3 regions of the Shewanella sp. SP2S2-4 genome follow, and region 1 is predicted to be linked to each of the others. Evidence: riboswitches for the same ligand, from Rfam matches in the RefSeq annotation. Region 1 holds a riboswitch; each other region holds the start of a gene.
The links. A riboswitch is a leader RNA that binds a small molecule or an ion and turns the genes downstream of it on or off. The one in region 1 is predicted to bind lysine.

Region 1 (4,485 bases):
GATCTAAATGGCCATTTTAGTATTAGCTGAACATGATAATGCCGCACTGAAACTCGATACGGCAAAAATCGTCACTGCCGCCCGCGCCATTGGCGATGAAGTGCATGTATTGGTTGCGGGTCACCAATGTGGCGCGGTTGTCCAAGCTGCACAGGCACTACAAGGCGTTAGCCAAGTGCTCGTTGCCGATGCCAGCGTGTATGAAGCGCATTTAGCGGAAAATTTTGCCAAATTGCTGGTGGACTTAGCCCCTAACTATAGCCACATTCTGGCTTCGGCTTCGAGCTTAGGTAAGGACACGCTTCCGCGCGTGGCGGCATTATTAGATGTTGCGCAAATCTCTGAAGTCATTACCGTCGTTAGTGCGGACACTTTTGTGCGCCCTGTGTATGCGGGCAACGCCTTAGCGACAGTGCAAAGCCATGATGCTATCAAAGTGATGACAGTGCGCGCCAGTGCCTTTGATGCTGCGCCAGAAGGTAACAGCGCGGCTGTGACGACACTCGATAAAGTGTTTGAAGCGAGAACTCAGTTTGTTTCTCAATCTTTGACGGTATCAGCTCGTCCAGAATTAGGTAATGCTGGCATTATCGTATCTGGCGGCCGAGGCATGGGCAGTGGTGAAAACTTCGGCATGTTAGAGCAGCTTGCTGACAAGCTCGGTGCTGCGGTTGGCGCATCTCGCGCAGCCGTTGACGCGGGTTTTGTGCCTAACGATTTACAAGTGGGTCAAACTGGTAAGATTGTGGCGCCTAATCTCTATATTGCAGTGGGTATTTCTGGCGCGATTCAACATTTAGCGGGTATGAAAGACGCGAAAGTTATCGTTGCTATCAACAAAGACGCTGAAGCGCCTATTTTCCAAGTTGCCGATTATGGCTTAGTTGCGGACTTATTTGAGGCGGTTCCTGAGCTGATCACAAGTCTCGGTTGATTTAATCTGTGATCTAGGTCACATTAAGTGGCTTTGCGGTAGCATCTGCTAAGCCGCTTATGTTTTTATGTGCCTCACGCCCGCGTACGGGCGTTCTTAGAAGTAGAGGCGCGCCAAATATTAGTAGTGATCAGTAGGGTGATTCCGTTGATCGATTGCGAAAGGATTTGGTGCCGAAGTGGTTCGATTTATCACGATCAACTGCTGGGGTTGCACTTAATAGGTGCAACACTGCCATAGTATTTTCCGATACGGATGTTGGAAATAGTTACTATGGAGCGCTACTGATAGGACAGGTGACCTTGGGTATCTATTGCCTTTCCCCACCAGTTCAGTCGCCCTCCATTCGTATTTAACGAAGATAATAATCAATGACTGTTATGAATTATGCCGATTCGGCACTTTCCTTGCTGCCGCCTGCGGTGGCTATTGTGTTGGCGATCTTAACTCGCCGTGTACTGCTTTCTTTGGGGTTAGGGATTTTAATTGGTGCTTTATTACTCAATCAATTTTCACCTGTAGCGACGGGTGAATTTGTATTTAATGGCGTTAAAGGACTTTTTTGGACGGGCGAAGGCCTTAATTCGTGGAACTTATATATTCTCGGTTTCTTAATTGTACTGGGAATGATCACAGCGTTAATTACCGTCAGTGGCAGCGCGCGGGCTTTTGCCGATTGGGCGCGTTTACATATACGTAATAAACGTGACGCTAAACTATTAACCATGTTTTTAGGTTGTGTGGTTTTTATTGACGACTATTTCAATAGCTTAGTCGTAGGTTCGGTCGCTAGACCTGTTACCGACCGTTATTATATTTCCCGCGCTAAGTTAGCTTATTTATTAGATTCGACTGCTGCTCCTGTGTGCGTTATTTCTCCTGTATCAAGTTGGGGCGCCTATATTATTGCGCTTATTGGTGGAATATTAACGGCCCACGGTTTTGCTGATACGGGTCATTTGAGTATTTTTATTCAAATGATCCCAATGAATTTCTACGCAATCTTCTCTTTGTTATTATTACTTTTCGTAGTTTTTATGGGATTAGATGTTGGGCCAATGCGCGAGCATGAACTCAATGCCCAACGTGGTAATTTATACGATGAGTCAAAGGGATTACCGCCAGGGGCGAATGCGGATTTACCCGAAGCCGAAACCGGTAAGATCTTAGGCTTATTCCTGCCAATTACTGTGCTGGTATTTGCGACCCTGTATTTTATGATCAACAGTGGCGCTCAAGTACTTGCCGCTGAAGGGATTGAATTTAATATTATTTCAGCGTTTGAGAAAACCGATGTCAGTTCATCCCTTTTCTTTGGTGCATTAATCGGTTTAGCGATTTCGCTGATATTGAATTTAGTCCAAGGCGTTGAGAAATCAATGATAGTCAAAGGCATAGTGCAGGGCGCTCGCTCTATGCTGCCAGCGATTTATATCCTGTTATTTGCTTGGACTATCGCAGGCGTGATTGGCCAGCTCGAAACTGGTAAGTTTATGGCGAGTCTCGCGACGGGCAATATTCCGTTCGCGTTTTTGCCAGCGCTTATGTTTGTGTTAGCGGGTATTACTGCGTTCTCAACCGGTACTAGCTGGGGCACGTTCGGTATCATGTTGCCGATTGCTGCGGATATGGCGATGGGAAGTCACACTGGCATGATGTTACCTATGCTTGCCTCTGTGCTGGCGGGCGCGGTATTTGGCGATCACTGTTCACCGATTTCCGATACCACGATTTTGTCGTCTACGGGTGCGAGTTGTCACCATATCGACCATGTGGTCACTCAGCTACCGTATGCATTGATTGCGGCGTTTATTAGCTTAACGGGTTATATCGTACTTGGATTTACTGAGTCAGTTGTGGCTGGTTTAGTGGCCTGTAGTGTGGTGTTTGTGGTTAGCATCATAGTGCTTAAAATCAAATCTAAAGGCGCAATTAGCTAAACCTTAATTGAAACCTTGCACGGCAAAGGTTCACTACGAATAAGTCAAAATAAATCAGCCAGCATTATGCTGGCTGATTTTTTTGGTTAAGGCTGAGTTTGTCTTTATCTCTAGCCTATCGCATTAAGGCTACCAACTCTTAGCTTAGCGTGCTTGATCTAGCCCGCGGCGTTTTAGCAATCCTTGTGTCGTTGGCTCTTGTCCACGGAAGTTTTTGTAGGCTTCCATTGGCGCAATACTGTTGCCCACTTCACGAATGGTTCTGCGGTATTTCATGCCGATTTCACGATTGAGCCCGCCTTGGGTTTGCACATAGGCAAAGGCATCCGCCGCTAAAATCTCACTCCACATATACGCGTAATAACTTGCCGAGTAACCACCGGGGAAGGCGTGGGCAAAGTAGGTCGATTTATAGCGTGGCGGCACGGCGCTGATGTTTAAGCCGTGCTTTTTCAGTGCATTGGCTTCAAAGGTGGCGACATCTTGCAACTGTGCATCTGGGCTTAATGAATGCCATTCCATGTCTACGAGCGCCGCAGCCATATATTCTAACGTATCGAAACCTTGGTTAAAGCTGCCTGATTTCAACAGTTTTTGCAGCAGTTCATCGGGAATGGGTTTGCCCGTTTCATAGTGTTTAGCGTAGTTGGCCAACACTTTGGGATGGGCCGCCCAGTCTTCTTCGAAGGTTGATGGGAATTCTACAAAGTCACGGGAAACCGAAGTGCCTGCCAGACTTGGGTAAGTCACTTTGGAGAACATGCCGTGGGTGCCGTGGCCCATTTCGTGGAACATAGTGGTGACTTCGTTGTAGCTGACGAAGGTCGGTTGACCCTCTGGTGCCTTCTTAATGTTCATCACGTTAACCACGACAGGCTTAGTGCCTTCGAGGAAGGATTGGCCTACAAACGAACTCATCCAAGCGCCGCCACGTTTACCTTCACGGGCAAAATAGTCGGCGTAGAAAATGGCCATGCTTGAGCCATCGGCATCAAACATTTCGTAGGCTTTCACATCGGGATGATAAACCGGTAAATCTGGGCGAGGTTTTAGGGTGACGCCATAGAGTTCTTTGAGGGTGTAGAACACGCCATCTTCGAGGACGCGGTTAAACTCAAAGTATGGGCGAATGCTATTGGCATCGAGGGCGTATTTTTCTTGGCGGACTTTCTCGGCGTAGAATTCCCAGTCCCATGGCGCCAGTTCAAATTTGCCGCCAGTCTTGTCGATCATAGCTTGAATATCGGCCGCTTCTTTCTCTGTATTAGCGACTACGGCTGGCACCATAGAGCCAAACATGCTGTAAACCGCTTCTGGCGTTTTGGCCATTTGCGGCGCTAGGCGATAACTCGCCCAGTTTTCATAACCTAATAGGGTGGCGCGCTCAGCGCGCAGTTGCGCTAAACGAGATACCAGCGACGCCGTTTCGTTTTCACCACTTAAGCCACGGTTAGCCGAGGCTTCCCAAATGCGTTGGCGCAGTTCACGGTTTTCCAGTGACGCCAATACGGGCTGGCGAGTGGTGTTGGTGATGTTGATCAGATACTTGCCATCGTGACCTGCTGCTTTAGCATCGTTTGCGGCCGAAGTGATGTCGCTGTCAGTTAATCC
Region 2 (4,485 bases), on a different contig from region 1:
GTTATTTAGCTCATCCCGAGGGGAATGAAAAGGGTTATGAAGCCAGCAGCGTGTTTCCCTATGTGAAAAACTATCAATCGGGTCTGTTGATGTATCACGGTATGGCCGATGATAACGTTTTGTTTGAAAACAGCACTCGGGTTTATAAAGCACTGCAGGATGAAGGCAAGTTGTTCCAGATGATCGATTATCCTGGATCTAAACATTCGATGCGTGGCGAGAAAGTGCGTAATCACTTATATCGCTCACTGGCAGATTTCCTCGATAGACAGCTGAAAAGCGCTAAGTAGCGCTAAGTAGCGCGAGATAGAGAGCGGGCCTGCTTGCGTATGCCATACGTTGTAGGCTCGCTCCTTGTTTAGCTCTTACATCACTCGCTCTCATTAGCGCTGATAGGTGGAGCTTGTTTTATAATTATACTTCTGTTTTATAAGAATATTTTCGTCTCTATTTTGGACATCGGCTTTGCCATCAGTCTGACTCTTAACTCTGTAAGCGTCGCCTATTAATCTGATTCGCTAAATTTTAGACATAAAAAAACCAGATCCTAGGATCTGGTTTTTTGTGAATTGATGCTTATCGAATCAATCCTGTTGCTAATGCGAGTGTCGCTTAGCGGGCAATTAGCCTTCTAAGTTACCGCAAAAGCGATAGCCTTCACCGTGAATAGTCGCGATGATTTCTGGCGTATCTGGCAAGCTTTCGAAATGCTTGCGGATACGACGGATAGTCACGTCTACAGTACGATCGTGTGGCTTAAGTTCACGGCCAGTCATTTTCATCAGTAGATCGGCACGAGTCAAAATTTTGCCTGGGTTTTCAACAAAGTGCAGCATAGCGCGGAATTCGCTACGTGGCAGTTTGTAAGACTCACCCTGCGGGCTCACTAATGAACGGCTGTTGATCTCTAAGCTCCAATCGTTGAAGCGATAGTATTCTACTGAGCTCTTTTCTTCGACTTCGGCACCAGCGCTGTTGACGCGAGTCAGAAGGTTACGAGCACGAATCGTCAATTCACGTGGGTTGAACGGCTTGGTAATATAATCGTCCGCGCCAATTTCAAGTCCAAGGATTTTGTCGACTTCGTTGTCACGACCTGTCAGGAAGATCAGACCGATGTTGTTGATTTCACGTAGTTCACGTGCCAACAACAGGCCATTCTTGCCTGGCAAGTTAATGTCCATAACGACCAAGTTAATTTTGTTTTCCTGCATAGCCTTATGCATTTCTGCGCCATCATTGGCCTCAGTTACCACATACCCTTCTGCCTCGAAAATACTTCTCAGCGTGTTACGGGTAACGGCTTCATCTTCAACGATCAGAATGTGCGGATTTTGCATATTATTTACCTAAATTTTAATCAGTTTATACTAACCAATAAGAGCAACTTACTTCGGGCTCTTATATTCATAAAAGCGTTGATACTTCCTTGAACTGCTTTGTGCTCAAAAGGAAAATCTTTACGGTGACATCTATATCTGGATGTAGATTAAGTGCACGTTTAAGTGTAATACGAGAAAACGTAATCAGTACCAACTTCGATAAGCAATAGTTAGAATAAGTTCCTTAACTATTGTTTTTTTTAAATGTTTAAAAGACAAATCAAATGTAGAACACATTTTAAACAGATGCCCGGTCAGTTCACGTTACTTAAAGCGATATATGTAACAAACTGTATTGAACGATAAGCATCTTGCTCAATCTGTTTCAACTCACCAGTACGTACATTGTACTCGTTTTAGTCATTTGTTAACAAATGAAATGTTAACAAATTTTAGGTGAGTCGGGGTTTTTACCATGATATTTACTTTAGCTATTGATTAGTATAACTAATGTATTTGCCATTCCTGTGAGCCAGTTCACGCCTCTTTGGATTTTACAATCACTCTGCTACACTAGCTTGGGTTCATTTTTCGATTAGACTACCAATGGACAATACGACTCAAGATTTGTGGCAATGTTACCAAGCGCCGTTATTTTTGCTGACTCAAGCATTATCCTATGATTTTTCCTTTGCTGTTATTACCGCTCATAATCCCGCTTCAAAGCTGCTTTCTCCCAGTCAAAACCGTTTACTCGATCGCCAACTTCTCCGTGAAATTGAATTACTCGGCAGTCTCTATCGTGCTTTAGTGGGCGCGGCGCCGGATTTATCCCACATGGAAAAAAGCTGGGCCGTGTTTATCGATAGAACGATGGCGTTGCAATTGGGGAAGAAATTTAATCAGTACGCGATTTATGTAGTCGAACAAGGGGAGGTGAGCTTAGTGCCTTGCACTTTGGCCGGACATGATGAAGTGTGTTTAGGCAAATTTAGTGATTATGTGCAGCTGGTATACGAGTTGCCCGATTTAAGCACTTAGTTGTTTTCAAAAGATTTTATTTAAATTATTCATTTGTTATGAAATTAGCATTGACTTCATTAGGGGTTTATTGCTACTTTTTTCGTCCCTTTCCCTAGGAAAGGAACAGAAGAGGAGCGTTAACTAGGTAGTCGGTCAGAGGAGCACAAACTCCAGCGATGACTGATGAGGGAGATTAACGCCGAGGCATAGATATGGTTGTTGCATATTTATGTCGGTCGATCAGGCTGAATCCTGACGATTGTCACCTGTAATTGGTGGAGAGCTTCTGGTGACGATTGCTGTTTCCCTTCTTTTGGGGTGCGTTATCATTGAGCACCAGGCTCTTCGAACGAAGTTAGTTCGGAGTGTGATCATGTTAGTTAATCAATATTTTATTCAATCTGCGTTTATTTCTTGCCCTACGTGTTTCACGGAGGTGCGCTAATGTCCCTCGTTGTCGCAAAATTTGGTGGCACCTCAGTCGCCGACTATAACGCTATGAATCGCTGTGCCGACATAGTGTTAGCTAATCCTCATTGCCGTTTAGTCGTGGTCAGCGCTTCGAGTGGCGTGACCAATCTGTTAGTGGAATTGACCCAAGAATCGATTAACGACGATGGTCGATTACAGCGATTAAAACAAATTGCCCAAATTCAATATGCGATTTTAGATAAGCTCGGTCGTCCTAACGATGTGGCCGCCGCATTAGATAAATTATTGAGTCGCATGTCAGTATTGAGTGACGCGCTCGCATCGCAACGCAGCAAAGCGACCATGGATGAGTTGTTGTCCCTCGGTGAGCAATGTTCTTCGGCGTTGTTTTCAGCAGTCATCCGCGAGAAAGGTGTTAACTCCAGCGCCTTCGATGTACGCCGAGTATTACGTACCGACAGCCACTTTGGCCGCGCGGAACCTCAGGTTGAGCAGATTGCGACTTTAGCTCGTGATTATCTACAGCCACTGTTAGCGGAACAAGTGATTGTCACACAAGGCTTTATCGGTGCCGATGAAGCAGGTCAAACGACCACGTTAGGTCGCGGCGGTAGTGATTATTCTGCTGCGTTGTTAGCCGAAGCGTTACGCGCCTCAGCGGTCGAGATTTGGACCGATGTAGCGGGGATTTATACAACGGATCCGCGTCTTGCGCCCAATGCCTTTCCGATTGCCGAAATCAGTTTTAATGAAGCCGCCGAGATGGCCACCTTTGGTGCCAAGGTATTGCATCCTGCGACCATTCTTCCTGCTGTCCGTCAACAAATTCAAGTGTTTGTGGGTTCAAGTAAAGAGCCTGAAAAGGGCGGAACTTGGATCCGTCATCAAGTGGAAGATGCGCCCGTATTTCGCGCTGTGGCTTTGCGCCGCGACCAAACCCTGTTAAATCTTCACAGTTTGCAAATGCTGCATGCGCAGGGCTTTTTAGCGGAAACCTTTGCGACATTGGCGCGACATAAGATCAGTGTGGATTTAATTACCACCTCAGAAGTGAACGTGTCTCTAACCCTCGATAAAACTGGCTCAGATTCAAGTGGCCAAGGTTTGTTGAGTGAGGCATTGTTGCAAGAATTATCACAGCATTGCCGGGTGCGCGTCGAAGATGGATTAGCCTTAGTGGCGATTATCGGTAACCGCATTGCGACCACGCCGGGTATTTGTCGCCGTGTGTTTGAAGTGTTAGAACCACACAATGTGCGGATGATTTGCCAAGGCGCCAGCCCACATAATCTGTGTGTGTTAGTGGCAGAATCGGAAGCGGCGCAAGTGGTGAAATCGCTGCATCAAAATCTGTTCGAAGGCGCTTAATATGCCGCCGACAACATCGTCCCTGCAAATTGGGGAGCTTGCCGCAGGGCAAGCGCTTACCTTGCCTATTTACCATTTTAAGCCGAGCGACGATAAGGCGACTGGCCCCAAAGTGTATATTCAGGCCAATGTACACGGCGCTGAAGTGCAAGGTAATGCGGTGATTTATCAGTTGATGAAGCAGCTCGAACTCTGTGACATCCGCGGTGAAATCACCTTAGTACCATTAGCCAATCCCCTTGGGATCAACCAAAAAAGTGGTGAGTTTACCCTCGGCCGATTTGACCCTATTACGGGGGCGAACTGGAATCGTGAGTATTTGAATCATGCTATCGATTTG
Region 3 (4,485 bases), on a different contig from region 1:
CGCAAATTGCTGGCCCGCATCAGTTAACACTAAGGTGCGCGTGGTGCGTTGCACTAACAGCAAGTTCAGCTCAGCTTCCAACGCGCCAATTTGCTTGCTGACATAGGAGGTCGAGGTTTTTAACTTAGCTGCCGCTTGGGTAAAACTGCCACTGGTCACCAGAGTGTGAAATATCACCATCTGACTAGCTCTATGTTGTATCACGCCAAGCCCTCTAGAATCTAAATCGCTATTTTAAGCTAGCCTAGCCTTAACCGACAGCCGTTTGTGCCAATCGTGTGTTATTTCAAACCAAGCTTACAAAACAGCACACGTTAAAGTCAGTTGCCCTAAGTGCGATACTTCCTTTACTCTTGAGTTAAATCTTAATACCCACAAGCTAGGGAAGACGGTTACCTGTGGTTAGCTTGTTCAACGGAGGAATATCGATGACACAGCAAGACAAGCAAGCCGTAGCAGAAACAAGCCAGATGAGTGTTCAGAAAGTACAACCGATACCGCAGGAAGCCTTTGACTGGTATGACGAATATGCCCACGGCATTATCGACCGCCGTGAGTTTATGGGGCGGCTCGCAGGACTGGTGGCGCTAGGGTTTACCCTGACAACGCTCACGGGCGCACTCATGCCGAACTATGCCCTTGCCGAACAAGTGTCCTTTAACGACCCGAGTATTCAAGCCAGCTATGTTAAATTTCCCTCGCCCAATGGTTACGGTGAAGGGCGTGGCTACTTAGTGATACCCAATGAATTATTGCTCGCGGGCAGTGCCGCTGGTGAGCCCAAGACTTTAGATCCCACTAAAAAAGCCGCCGTGGTATTAGTGGTGCACGAGAACCGTGGCCTAAATCCCTATATCGAAGATGTGGCTCGACGATTAGCGGCGCAGGGTTATATCGCCTTCGCCCCCGATGCACTTTATTCCCTTGGTGGTTATCCCGGCAATGATGATGCGGGCCGCGCCATGCAAAGCAGTTTAGACAGAGCCAAAATCGAGCAGGACTTTATTGCCGCCGCGCAGTTTTTAAAATCCCATCCCCAGAGCAATGGCAAACTCGGTGCCGTGGGTTTTTGCTTTGGCGGCTATATCGTCAATATGCTGGCCGCGACGATTCCCGATGAACTCAATGCTGGCGTACCTTTCTATGGCACGCCAGCAGCTGCAGAGCTGCGTAGCCGCGTGAAAGGGCCGCTAATGTTGCAGTTTGCTGGATTGGATCAGCGGGTTAATGACACTTGGGCCGAGTACGAAACTCAGCTAAAAACCAATAAAGCCGATTATGTCGCCTATCTTTACCCGAATGTGAATCACGGTTTCCATAACGACTCTACAGGACGATACGATAAAGCCACCGCCGAGTTGGCATGGACAAGAACCTTAGATTTTTTTGGTAAACATATACTCGTATAAGCCCATTTTGCACTATTGCAACGCTTGGAAAGCTGATGTTTCTTCCGTTGCCAAATTGTAGGGGACTCGTTGTTTTATACGCGAGTGGGATCAAAATACTTGCTATCAGTTCCCATCTCGCTAGAATGCCCGCTCGAATACCTTTAAGTAGAGGCGCGCTGCCTATGACTACTTGTGCGGAGGGTGATGCCGCAGATGTACAAGGAAAGGAGTCAGCGCCGAAGTAGCCAGGTCATCAAACCGAGCTGCTGGTTTTGCATCAAATAGGTGCAAGACTGCCATAGTCATCCACTATGGAGCGCTACCTGAAGGGGCGGGGGAGTATAACCTCCCCATAGGTTTTGTTTCTTTATCCTCTCGGTAGATCTCCACCCGTTTTTGGGTGAAAAGAGATCATGGACATTAGTCATTTTGCTGACTCCGGTTGGTCAGTGCTTCCCCCTTTGTTAGCCGTCGCCTTGGCGATCATCACTCGCCGCGTACTGTTATCCCTTGGCGTAGGGATTGTGGCCGGCAGTTTGTTACTCAATCAGTTTTCTCCCCTTGATTCATTGCACTATATGTTCAATACCGTGCTGAAGATTTTTTGGGTCGATGGCGCACTTAATCGCGACAATATCAATATGTTGCTATTTATGTTGCTGCTTGGCGGACTCATTAGTCTGATGACGGTTTCCGGCGCCACCCGCGCCTTTGCCGAGTGGGCGGCTAAGCGCGCTAAGACCCGTCGCGGCGCAAAAGGCTTAACAGGCGTGATGGTGTTTGCGTTTTTTATTGACGACTTTTTTCATAGTTTGTCGGTTGGCGCCATTTGCCGTCCGGTGACCGATCGCTTTCAAATCTCCCGCGCCAAACTGGCTTATCTGTTAGATTCTACCGCCGCGCCCGTGTGCGTGCTGATGCCAATCTCTTCTTGGGGCGCTTATATTATCGCGCTTATCGGTGGCATTATGGCCGCCCACGGCATCACAGAGCAAAGCCCAATCTCAGCCTTTGTTGAGATGATCCCGATGAATCTGTATGCCGTGTTTACCCTGTTAATGGTGCTGGTGGTGATCGCGTTTCAAATGGATATCGGCCCGATGCGTAAGCATGAAGCATGGGCGCTGGAGGGGAAGCTTTGGGATCCGTCTAAGGCACGTCCAATCGGCTTAGATATGGAAAGCCCTGAAGAAAGTAACGGTGGCATGATCGATATGGTATTGCCGATCCTAACCCTCACAGGCGCGACCGTGTATTTTATGATTTCTTCTGGTGCGGCAGTGTTGGATGAAAAAGGGCTGCCATTTAGCGTACTTGGCTCCTTTGAAAACACCAATGTGGGCTCCTCGCTAGTGTATGGCGCCCTGTGCAGCTTGGCGGTGTCAATTCTGCTTGCGCTGCGGTTAAAATTGGGCGCTAAAAATTGGCTTAAAGCCGCGCCGCAAGGCGTGATGGCCATGCTACCTGCGATCAATATCTTGCTATTTGCATGGGCGATTGGCGCGGTTGTCCGCGATGTTGAGACAGGCAAATATCTGGCCTCCCTTGCCAACGGTAACTTGCCAATTGAAGTGTTGCCTGCGGTGGTGTTTGTGTTGTCCTGCGCCATGGCATTTGCCACCGGAACCAGTTGGGGCACCTTTGGTATTATGTTGCCACTGGCTGGTGACATGGCCGCAGCCAGCGATATCGCGTTAATGCTGCCTATGCTTGCCGCAGTGCTCGCAGGTTCAGTGTTTGGCGATCATAGCTCGCCGATTTCGAGTACCAGTATTTTGTCGGCTACGGGTGCAGGCTGCCACCATATTAACCATGTGATGACCCTGCTACCCTATGCGTTAGCTATCGCCTTTGGTGCCACCTTAGGCTATTTGGCCATGGGGATTATGCATTCAACCTTAGCCGGATTCGCCGTAAGCGCCCTGTGGTTTGTGCTCTTCACTGCCTATCATCTGCGTAAAACGAAAAATCAGCCTCTATTAGCCACGGCATAAGGCACTTTTATACGCTATCAACCAGGGGCCCACGGGCCCCTTCGTTTTTTGTGGGCTTGAGTAAGCCTGCATCCATTCAAGTAAATGTATGTAAGTCATCACTTAACTATCTAATTTGTAATGCTAAAGTTATAGACAAGTGTACGCTATGTCGCTATCTTAGGTTTTTAACAAGGATGAGCTTTAATCGCGTACTCGCGATTCGAGTCACTTGCATCAGGACGATGTGTCTTTTCTCTTTCTTAGATACCCAACTCCTCCTGTAAATTGGTGAATATGCTTTGGCACTTATGCTTGTTGCCACAGTGCTTATTGGCATTGTGCTCAATGTTCAGCAGTGGGCGTTTTGAGCTGGTGCAACCTTGTTTTGAGTGATGGCTTGGCTGACAGATGTTGGCGAAGTGCGGTAGCAATGGGGAAGCTTTGTCGGTTCACAATTTGCCGTTTCACAAAGTTGTGAACTGGTAATTTTGCGGCCTAGCGGCCGAGGTGAATCAAGGTCGTGGGTCTTCAACCCACACCCGACCAAGGAGGACTGCTCGTCCTATCCTCCTTGGATGCTCCATGACGCCCCAACGGAGTTGAAAGCCCCTTGGGCTCATTGCCAAATTTGCTATCGCTTCCGAAGGATGCATCCCTGCACCTGCGAAAGCTAGCTCGCCATCCATGGCGAGACTCACGCAATTTGCCTATTCGCCCTGCGGCAACTCCGAGGGGATGGTGAACTTCTGTAACCTCGTTGTCAGTTGTAAACAAATAAAAGTTATACCTATCCGAACATTTTAAATTACTTAATAAAATCAATCGAATGGATGTTATGATATGAAATGTGCACTTGTACTCCTTTTATGTTTATGTCTTTCCGCATGTGGTGGCGGAGATTCTTCAGCAGAAACTCCAACTCCAACACCACCTCCTGTCACCAAAGATCCATTGTCTAAATTTATCAATATTAAAGACCAATATGCAGGCATTGAGTCTGCAGCTCCATTGAATACAGAAACATTAGGCCAAGTGTACAAGTACATCTTTACACTCATCCCTGAATTATTACCGGACTATAATGATCAAAACGGTGAACTAGGTTCGACTTGTTCTGG

Region 2: it holds a riboswitch for lysine, as region 1 does, so the genes downstream of both, lysC (lysine-sensitive aspartokinase 3) here and Q4Q54_RS19780 (Na+/H+ antiporter NhaC family protein) in region 1, are expected to answer to the same signal.
Region 3: it holds a riboswitch for lysine, as region 1 does, so the genes downstream of both, Q4Q54_RS06745 (Na+/H+ antiporter NhaC family protein) here and Q4Q54_RS19780 (Na+/H+ antiporter NhaC family protein) in region 1, are expected to answer to the same signal.

What each region holds. Positions count from the first base shown of each region.
Region 1 is NZ_JAUOER010000032.1:53,918-58,402, forward strand. It holds gene Q4Q54_RS19770 (electron transfer flavoprotein subunit beta/FixA family protein) at 1-7, shown strand, start outside; gene Q4Q54_RS19775 (electron transfer flavoprotein subunit alpha/FixB family protein) at 8-934, shown strand; lysine riboswitch at 1,030-1,226, shown strand; gene Q4Q54_RS19780 (Na+/H+ antiporter NhaC family protein) at 1,306-2,874, shown strand; gene Q4Q54_RS19785 (M3 family metallopeptidase) at 3,019-4,485, opposite strand, start outside.
Region 2 is NZ_JAUOER010000001.1:417,456-421,940, reverse strand. It holds gene Q4Q54_RS01875 (S9 family peptidase) at 1-290, shown strand, start outside; gene arcA (two-component system response regulator ArcA) at 624-1,340, opposite strand; gene Q4Q54_RS01865 (DUF3293 domain-containing protein) at 1,929-2,363, shown strand; lysine riboswitch at 2,465-2,639, shown strand; gene lysC (lysine-sensitive aspartokinase 3) at 2,790-4,145, shown strand; gene Q4Q54_RS01855 (M14 family metallopeptidase) at 4,147-4,485, shown strand, end outside.
Region 3 is NZ_JAUOER010000006.1:29,411-33,895, reverse strand. It holds gene Q4Q54_RS06755 (LysR substrate-binding domain-containing protein) at 1-204, opposite strand, end outside; gene Q4Q54_RS06750 (dienelactone hydrolase family protein) at 429-1,409, shown strand; lysine riboswitch at 1,550-1,721, shown strand; gene Q4Q54_RS06745 (Na+/H+ antiporter NhaC family protein) at 1,805-3,385, shown strand; gene Q4Q54_RS06740 (thrombospondin type 3 repeat-containing protein) at 4,208-4,485, shown strand, end outside.